DNA from 2 places in the Rhizobium sp. 007 genome. Region 1 is predicted to be linked to the other one. Evidence: predicted binding sites of a transcription regulator. Region 1 holds the regulator's gene; the other holds the start of a gene.
What was found. Region 1 encodes LexA, which represses DNA repair genes until DNA is damaged. Its sites were predicted from a motif close to TGTTCNNNNTGTGTTCNG; they were not measured.

Region 2: a site for LexA is predicted at 2,216-2,233, ahead of ISN39_RS00285 (DNA recombination protein RmuC). Genes of this name have one in related genera too.

Annotation. Positions count from the first base shown of each region.
Region 1 is NZ_CP064187.1:1,499,604-1,503,008, reverse strand. Features, by position in the region: gene ISN39_RS07610 (VOC family protein) at 1-764, opposite strand, end outside; gene lexA (transcriptional repressor LexA) at 970-1,686, shown strand; gene gltA (citrate synthase) at 2,628-3,405, shown strand, end outside.
Region 2 is NZ_CP064187.1:57,932-61,336, forward strand. Features, by position in the region: gene ISN39_RS00280 (ribokinase) at 10-909, opposite strand; gene ISN39_RS00285 (DNA recombination protein RmuC) at 960-2,183, opposite strand; gene ISN39_RS00290 (globin-coupled sensor protein) at 2,390-3,405, shown strand, end outside.

The DNA.
Region 1 (3,405 bases):
ACGGCAAGATCGGTGGTGCGGAAAACGACAGCGCTGCCTCTTAGCCCCTTATCCACGGATAACGGCACCGAATCGAAATAAGCCTCCATCCCTTCCGGCGACAGAAGACTGATCCTGGCATTCGCTGCCGCGATCGCCACGCCAAACGGTGTCCGCTCGATTTCCGTCGTAGACACGGCCAACTGAAGGAACGAGCCGAAGGCTTCAGGCTCGGGCGCGCTTAGCACCATCTCCGAGATACCGGTTGCACCGTTCGCATGCTTTTCCAGCGCGCTCCGATCGGCCGGAAAGGCGTTGATGCGCTGGCAGTCAAAGAGGAAGAAATCCGGCACCCGAAGATCGGCGGCAAAGGCAAGCTTGAAAGTGCCTGTCGATTGCGACCCGTCCGGCATCTTGATCAGGCGCGAAAACTCCAACATGGCGCCGCCGCTCTTTCTCGCACGAACGAAATGAGCATGGTCGGCGTCCGCGTCCTCCGTGCTGAATGCGGCCGCAGAGAATCCGTCATTGCCGCACCGGAAACGAAAGGCCTGGTCGCGCGCCACAAAGACGTTTCCGTGCCGCACTGATTCTTCACATTCTTTCGCGCTCGCGACACCAAGCGGCTCGAGATAGGTCTTGTCGGCGAAAAAAACGCAAGCATTCACCGTGCCGAAAGGATGACGGCCCTCGGCGGCAACCGTGAACCCCAATCGTCCCAGCCGCTCCCGCGCGAGATCGATGTTGGTGACCGGTAGAACAAGATGATCCAACGGATGCAGCATGGCGTCAGGTCTCCATTTAATGTGCTGAAGATGTGTGCCGCTATGTGGTCAATGCAAGCTGAAAGCGCTGATCCGGCAAACAAAAGTTTCCAAAAATGAACGCAGTTGAGACGAAGTTTTACGAAAATTTAGGTACTTGCGGAACACATATGGAACATATAGTGTCCGTTCTGGCTTTGTTTCACGAATTTGGGGTTAAACTTCGATGCTGACACGCAAACAACAGGAGCTTCTCCTCTTCATTCATGAGCGTATGAAGGAATCCGGCGTTCCGCCATCGTTCGACGAAATGAAGGATGCGCTGGATCTCGCGTCCAAATCCGGCATCCACCGGCTGATTACCGCTTTGGAAGAGCGCGGTTTCATTCGTCGCCTACCGAATCGCGCCCGCGCGCTTGAAGTGATCAAGCTGCCGGAAGCCTACAGCCCGAGCATCCAGCCCCGCCGCGGCTTTTCGCCGAGCGTCATCGAGGGCAGCCTCGGCAAGCCGCAGCCTGCTGCCGCCGCGCCGAAGCCGGCGAACGAAGACAATACCAGCTCCATTTCGGTTCCCGTCATGGGCCGTATTGCGGCAGGCGTGCCGATCTCGGCGATCCAGAACAACACGCACGACATCAACGTTCCGGCCGATATGCTCGGCTCCGGCGAACACTACGCGCTTGAGGTCAAGGGCGATTCGATGATCGATGCTGGCATCTTCGATGGCGACACGGTCATCATCCGCAACACCAACACCGCCAATCCCGGCGACATTGTCGTGGCACTGGTCGATGACGAGGAAGCGACGCTGAAGCGGTTCCGACGCAAGGGTGCGTCCATCGCGCTGGAAGCGGCGAACCCCGCCTACGAGACGCGCATCTTTGGACCGGATCGCGTAAAGGTTCAGGGTAAGCTCGTCGGCCTTATCCGCCGCTACCATTGACCGGCAGCGCGTCGCCGGCAAAGGCGACGGCGCGCCACTCATAGGCGTGGCGGCTCTAGGGGCGATCGAGTTTCTCGAAGGCGGTTGTCCAAAGCACGGTACGGCGCCGGTTTTCCGCAAGGTTTCATTCGCGAAATGCACTGCGCCGCATCGGCAGGCGCCGAACCGCAGCCTTGCCAGCGTGACGACGATGTCCGCGGCATCGCAAGCCGGGCGTGGCACCGTTCCGCATCGCATTTCTTGCCTCTTCCTGCTGCTCCGGTGAAAATTTCGCTTTCCCTCCGTCTTTCGCGGGTCGCAGCGCCCTCACGGCTGCGATCGGTCAAAGCCAAAGCGCTGAGCGCAACGTTCGTGCCGGACGCAAACCAGATCGCCGCCCCAAGCCCGAAAAAACCGTCGCAAAGCGCAGGCGTGTGCCCTGAGCGGCTCCTTAGCTTGCCATTTGCAGGCCGAAAGCCTTGGGTATGCAGCCACAATGACTGATCGGTGGCTACGGGACTGAACGGTGGCTATTGACGGGCGAGAGCTCTGCTTTTGCCAAAGGCTTCTTCCCGCATTCCAAAAGCGCAAGCCGGGAAGCGCGCACACTGCTTGTCCGCGACATCTGCTGAAGCGGAAATGCGCAGCTCGGCCGTTTTCAACTCCGGCATGCACCCAGCCCGCTGACACCCTATGAATACAACCAGAATGCAGCCCTGAGGGCGTTTCAGCAACAATAATCGATTGAAAAAAGTCCAAAAAATTGGATTGCAAAAGCCGAATTAAATCATTGGCTTCCGCTATGCGCCTCCGGCATCGCAGGAGTGTCTAAAAGTTGATACTGCGATGCACAAAATGGCGCCACGGTAACTTGGCATTGGCGCCGTGATCATATAGCTATCGGAGAGGACGCTTAACCCTATGGCGCTTTTATGGCGCCGCCGCCAGTTTGGAGGATCAGCATGACGGATCAAAGCGCAACAATCAAAATCGGCGACAAAACCGCCAATCTTTCCGTGAAAAGCGGAACGATCGGTCCGGATGTCATCGATATTGGTGCACTCTATAAAAACACCGGTTCCTTCACGTACGATCCTGGTTTCACCTCGACCGCTTCCTGTGAATCGAAGATCACCTATATCGACGGCGATGAAGGCATTCTGCTGCATCGCGGCTACCCGATCGAACAGCTTGCCGAACATGGCGACTTCCTGGAAGTCTGCTATCTGCTGCTTTACGGCGAATTGCCGACGGCTGCCCAGAAGAAGGATTTCGACTACCGCGTCACGCATCACACCATGGTGCACGAGCAGATGTCTCGCTTCTTCACCGGCTTCCGCCGCGACGCCCATCCGATGGCCGTCATGTGCGGCTGTGTCGGCGCTCTGTCTGCCTTCTACCACGACTCGACAGACATCACCGATCCGCATCAGCGCATGGTCGCAAGCCTGCGCATGATAGCCAAGATGCCGACTATCGCGGCCATGGCCTACAAGTACTATATCGGCCAGCCGTTCGTTTATCCGAAGAACGATCTCGACTACGCCTCGAACTTCCTGCGCATGTGCTTCGCGGTACCGTGCGAAGAATATGTCGTGAACCCGGTCCTCTCGCGCGCCATGGACCGTATCTTCATCCTGCACGCCGATCACGAGCAGAACGCCTCGACCTCGACGGTTCGCCTCGCCGGCTCTTCGGGCGCCAACCCGTTCGCATGCATCGCGGCCGGCATTGCCTGCC
Region 2 (3,405 bases), 1.4 Mb from region 1:
TAGACAAGACTATATCTTGTTTGCGACTTCGGCGGACAAGGGAATGGATGGCTGTGCTCCGGCCTTGAGGCAGGCAAGCGAGCCGGCGACGGCGGCCCGGCGCAGCGAAGCCTCGAAATCGAGGCCTTCATCGAGGCTTGCGGCAAAGTAGCCGCAGAATGTATCGCCCGCCCCGACGGTATCCACCGGCTCGATCTTCAGTCCTTTCGCTCGTGTAATGACGCCATCCCGGATTGCGATCACACCGTCGGCGCCGAGCGTCACGATCAACGTCTGCCCAGTCTCTCCATGCAGGCGTCTCAACGCCGTTTCGCGATCAGCCGGGTTCATGTTGTCCTGGCCAGCAAGCAGCTCGAACTCCGTCTCGTTGGCAATGACGATATCGGCGAGACGTCCAAGCCGCGGGGCGTCCGCAATGAGCGGGGCGAGGTTGAGGACGGTCGTGACGCCCTTGACCTTGGCTGCGGTCAGCGCGCGCTCGACTGCCGGGGCGGGCACCTCGAACTGCAGCATCAGGGTATCGCCCTTGCTCATGGAGCCGATCGCCGCATCGGCATCCTCGGCCGCGATGGTCCCGTTTGCGCCCGGCACGACGGCGATCATGTTCTCGCCGTCTCCACCAACAAGGATCAGCGCCGTACCGGTGGGTCCATCGACATGCTTGACGCCTGCAAGGTGGATGCCCGCCTGATCGAGAAGCGTCAGCGCCGGTGCAGCGAATTCATCCTTGCCGACTGCGCCCACCATATGGACCACGCAGCCGGCGCGTCGCGCGGCTAATGCCTGGTTGGCTCCCTTGCCGCCCGCCGCCGTTGCAAAACCGTTGCCGGCCACCGTTTCGCCAGGCTTTGGCAGGCGATCGGTCGTGGCGATGAGGTCCATGTTGATAGAGCCGAAAACGGTGATCATAAAGGGTGTCCTGTCATGCTTCTTATGGCGACGGACACTGCCCGATGGGCTCACTCTTCGTCAACCACCCTGAGTTTGAGAAGGCCGGTGCGGCTTTCGACCGACTTCGCCGGAGGTCCGCTTTCACGTTCCTCCTTGAGCGCTTCTGCGCCCTCGAATTCCAGCGCTTCGATTTTTGCGCCGCGTTTGGAGAGTTTGTCAGTGGACGTGATGATCTGATCAACATCCCGCTGTGCCTGGGAAAAATGCGTCTGCAGTTTGCGCACGCGTTCATCGAGCCGCCCGAGATCATCCATCAGGATCGCTACCTCGCCCTGGATGACGTGCGCCTGCGCCTGCATGCGCTGATCCTTCAAAACGGCCTGGATGACCTGGATCGACAGCATCAGCAGCGAAGGCGAAACAATGACGATTCGGGAACGATGCGCTTTGTGGACGACCGGCTCGAAATTCTCATGAATTTCAGCGAAGATCGATTCCGAAGGAACGAAGAGAAAAGCCGTATCCTGCGTCTCACCCTGGATAAGATACTTCTCCGATATATCGCGGACATGGATTTCCATATCGCGGCGGAATTGCTGCGAGGCAAGCTTGGTTGCGTCCGGCGTGCCCGCGTCGCGAATGGCATTCCAGGCTTCGAGAGGAAACTTGGCATCGATGACGAGCGGCGGTGCACCGTTCGGCATGCGCACGGTGCAGTCCGGCCGCGAGCCGTTGGAAAGCGTTTGCTGGAAAGCATAGGCGCCCATCGGCAGACCGTCGGCGACGATGGTCTCCATACGCGACTGGCCGAAGGCGCCGCGCGTTTGCTTGTTGGAGAGGATAGCCTGAAGCCCGACGACATCCTTCGCCAGCGTCTGGATATTGTTCTGCGCTGCATCGATGACAGCGAGCCGCTCCTGCAGGCGCTGAAGGTTCTCATGCGTCGATTTCGTCTGTTCGCTGATCGTCGTGCTGACACGCTGCGACATGCCATCGAGGCGCTGACCGATCGCCTGGTTGAGTTCGGCCTGACGCGTTCCGAAGACCTCAGCCATGATCGAAATGCGTCCCTGCATCTCGGCCTGAATCTTCAGGAGCTCGGCCATCCGGGCATCGGCTTCCGCGGCCCGGATCGCTGCCTCCTCATCCTGTTCGCGCCGCAGGTTGCTGTTCCTGACCAGCAGGAACACGAGCACCACGACAACGACAGCGACAGCGCCCCCGGCAAGCGCGAGGATGGTCGGGCTGAGCCCGGCGATCGAAATTGTCAGCGATTCGGTAACATTGTTCATTCGCGCACAATAACAAACCCGCCGGCGATGGCTAGATCAAAACGTGAACAAATCCACAGCGCGATTTCGTGGGCAAAGTGCCGCCGCACTACGGCACGAAGCGCCTGAAGATCGCCGCCCGAATTTAACGAATACTCAACTATATTTTCGAATTGTCGTTTCCGAAGAGACCTCTATCGCACCATGCGCCAGGACAGAAATACAGTATGACCGCTCAGCAATTCGAAAACGCACTCAAGCAGCGCCTTGATTTCATCGAACTCGACAGCGAGGCGAGAAAGACGATACGCGAACTGCGCCCGGTCATCGGCGAACTGATCGGCGGCGCGCTGGACAAGTTTTATGGCAAGATCGCCAGGACGCCCGCTGTGGCCGGCTTCTTTTCCGACAAGACGCATGTCGGCCACGCCAAGAAACGCCAGGAGGATCACTGGGCGAACCTTGCCGGCGGCAATTTCGACGAGAGCTACGTGAACGGCGTCACCGCCGTCGGCAGGGCGCATGCCCGCATTGGCCTTGAACCGCGCTGGTATATCGGCGGTTATGCGATCGTCATGGCAGAACTTGTCAAAGGCATCATGGAAAAGCAGTGGCCGTCACGTTTCGGCCATCAAAAGGGCAAGGCGCTTGCCGAGAAGCTCGCCTCGGTCATCAAGGCCAGTATGCTCGACATGGACTATTCAATTTCTGTCTATCTCGATGCGCTGGAAGAGAAGCGGCGCAAGCATGAAGAGGAGCGTGCCAAGGCGGAAGCGGATCAGGCGATTGCACTCGAGCATCTGCGTCGCGGATTGGAAGCTCTTTCAAAGGGCGATCTCGAAGCAACGCTGCCGGCGGACCTGCCGGGCAATTTCCGCCACATGGCGGAGGACTATAACCGCGCCGTGGCGGCCCTTCGCGCCTCGTTCGCATCGGTGCGCAGCAGTTCCGGCGAAATTTTAAGCGGCACCGACGAAATTTCCAAGGCGACCGACGATCTGGCGATGCGCACGGCGCAACAGGCGGCCGGCATTGAGGAGAGCTCTGCTGCGCTCCAGCAGCTCTCCGTCAGCGTTGGCCAGACCGCAGCAAATGCCGAGAAGGCATCCGGTGCGGTGCGCGAGACGCAGGAGAAGGCGAAGAATTCAGGTGAACTCGTGACAAGCGCGGTGTCGGCCATGGCGGGTATCGAGAAGTCGTCCGCCGAGATAGCCAAGATCATCGGCGTCATTGACGAAATCGC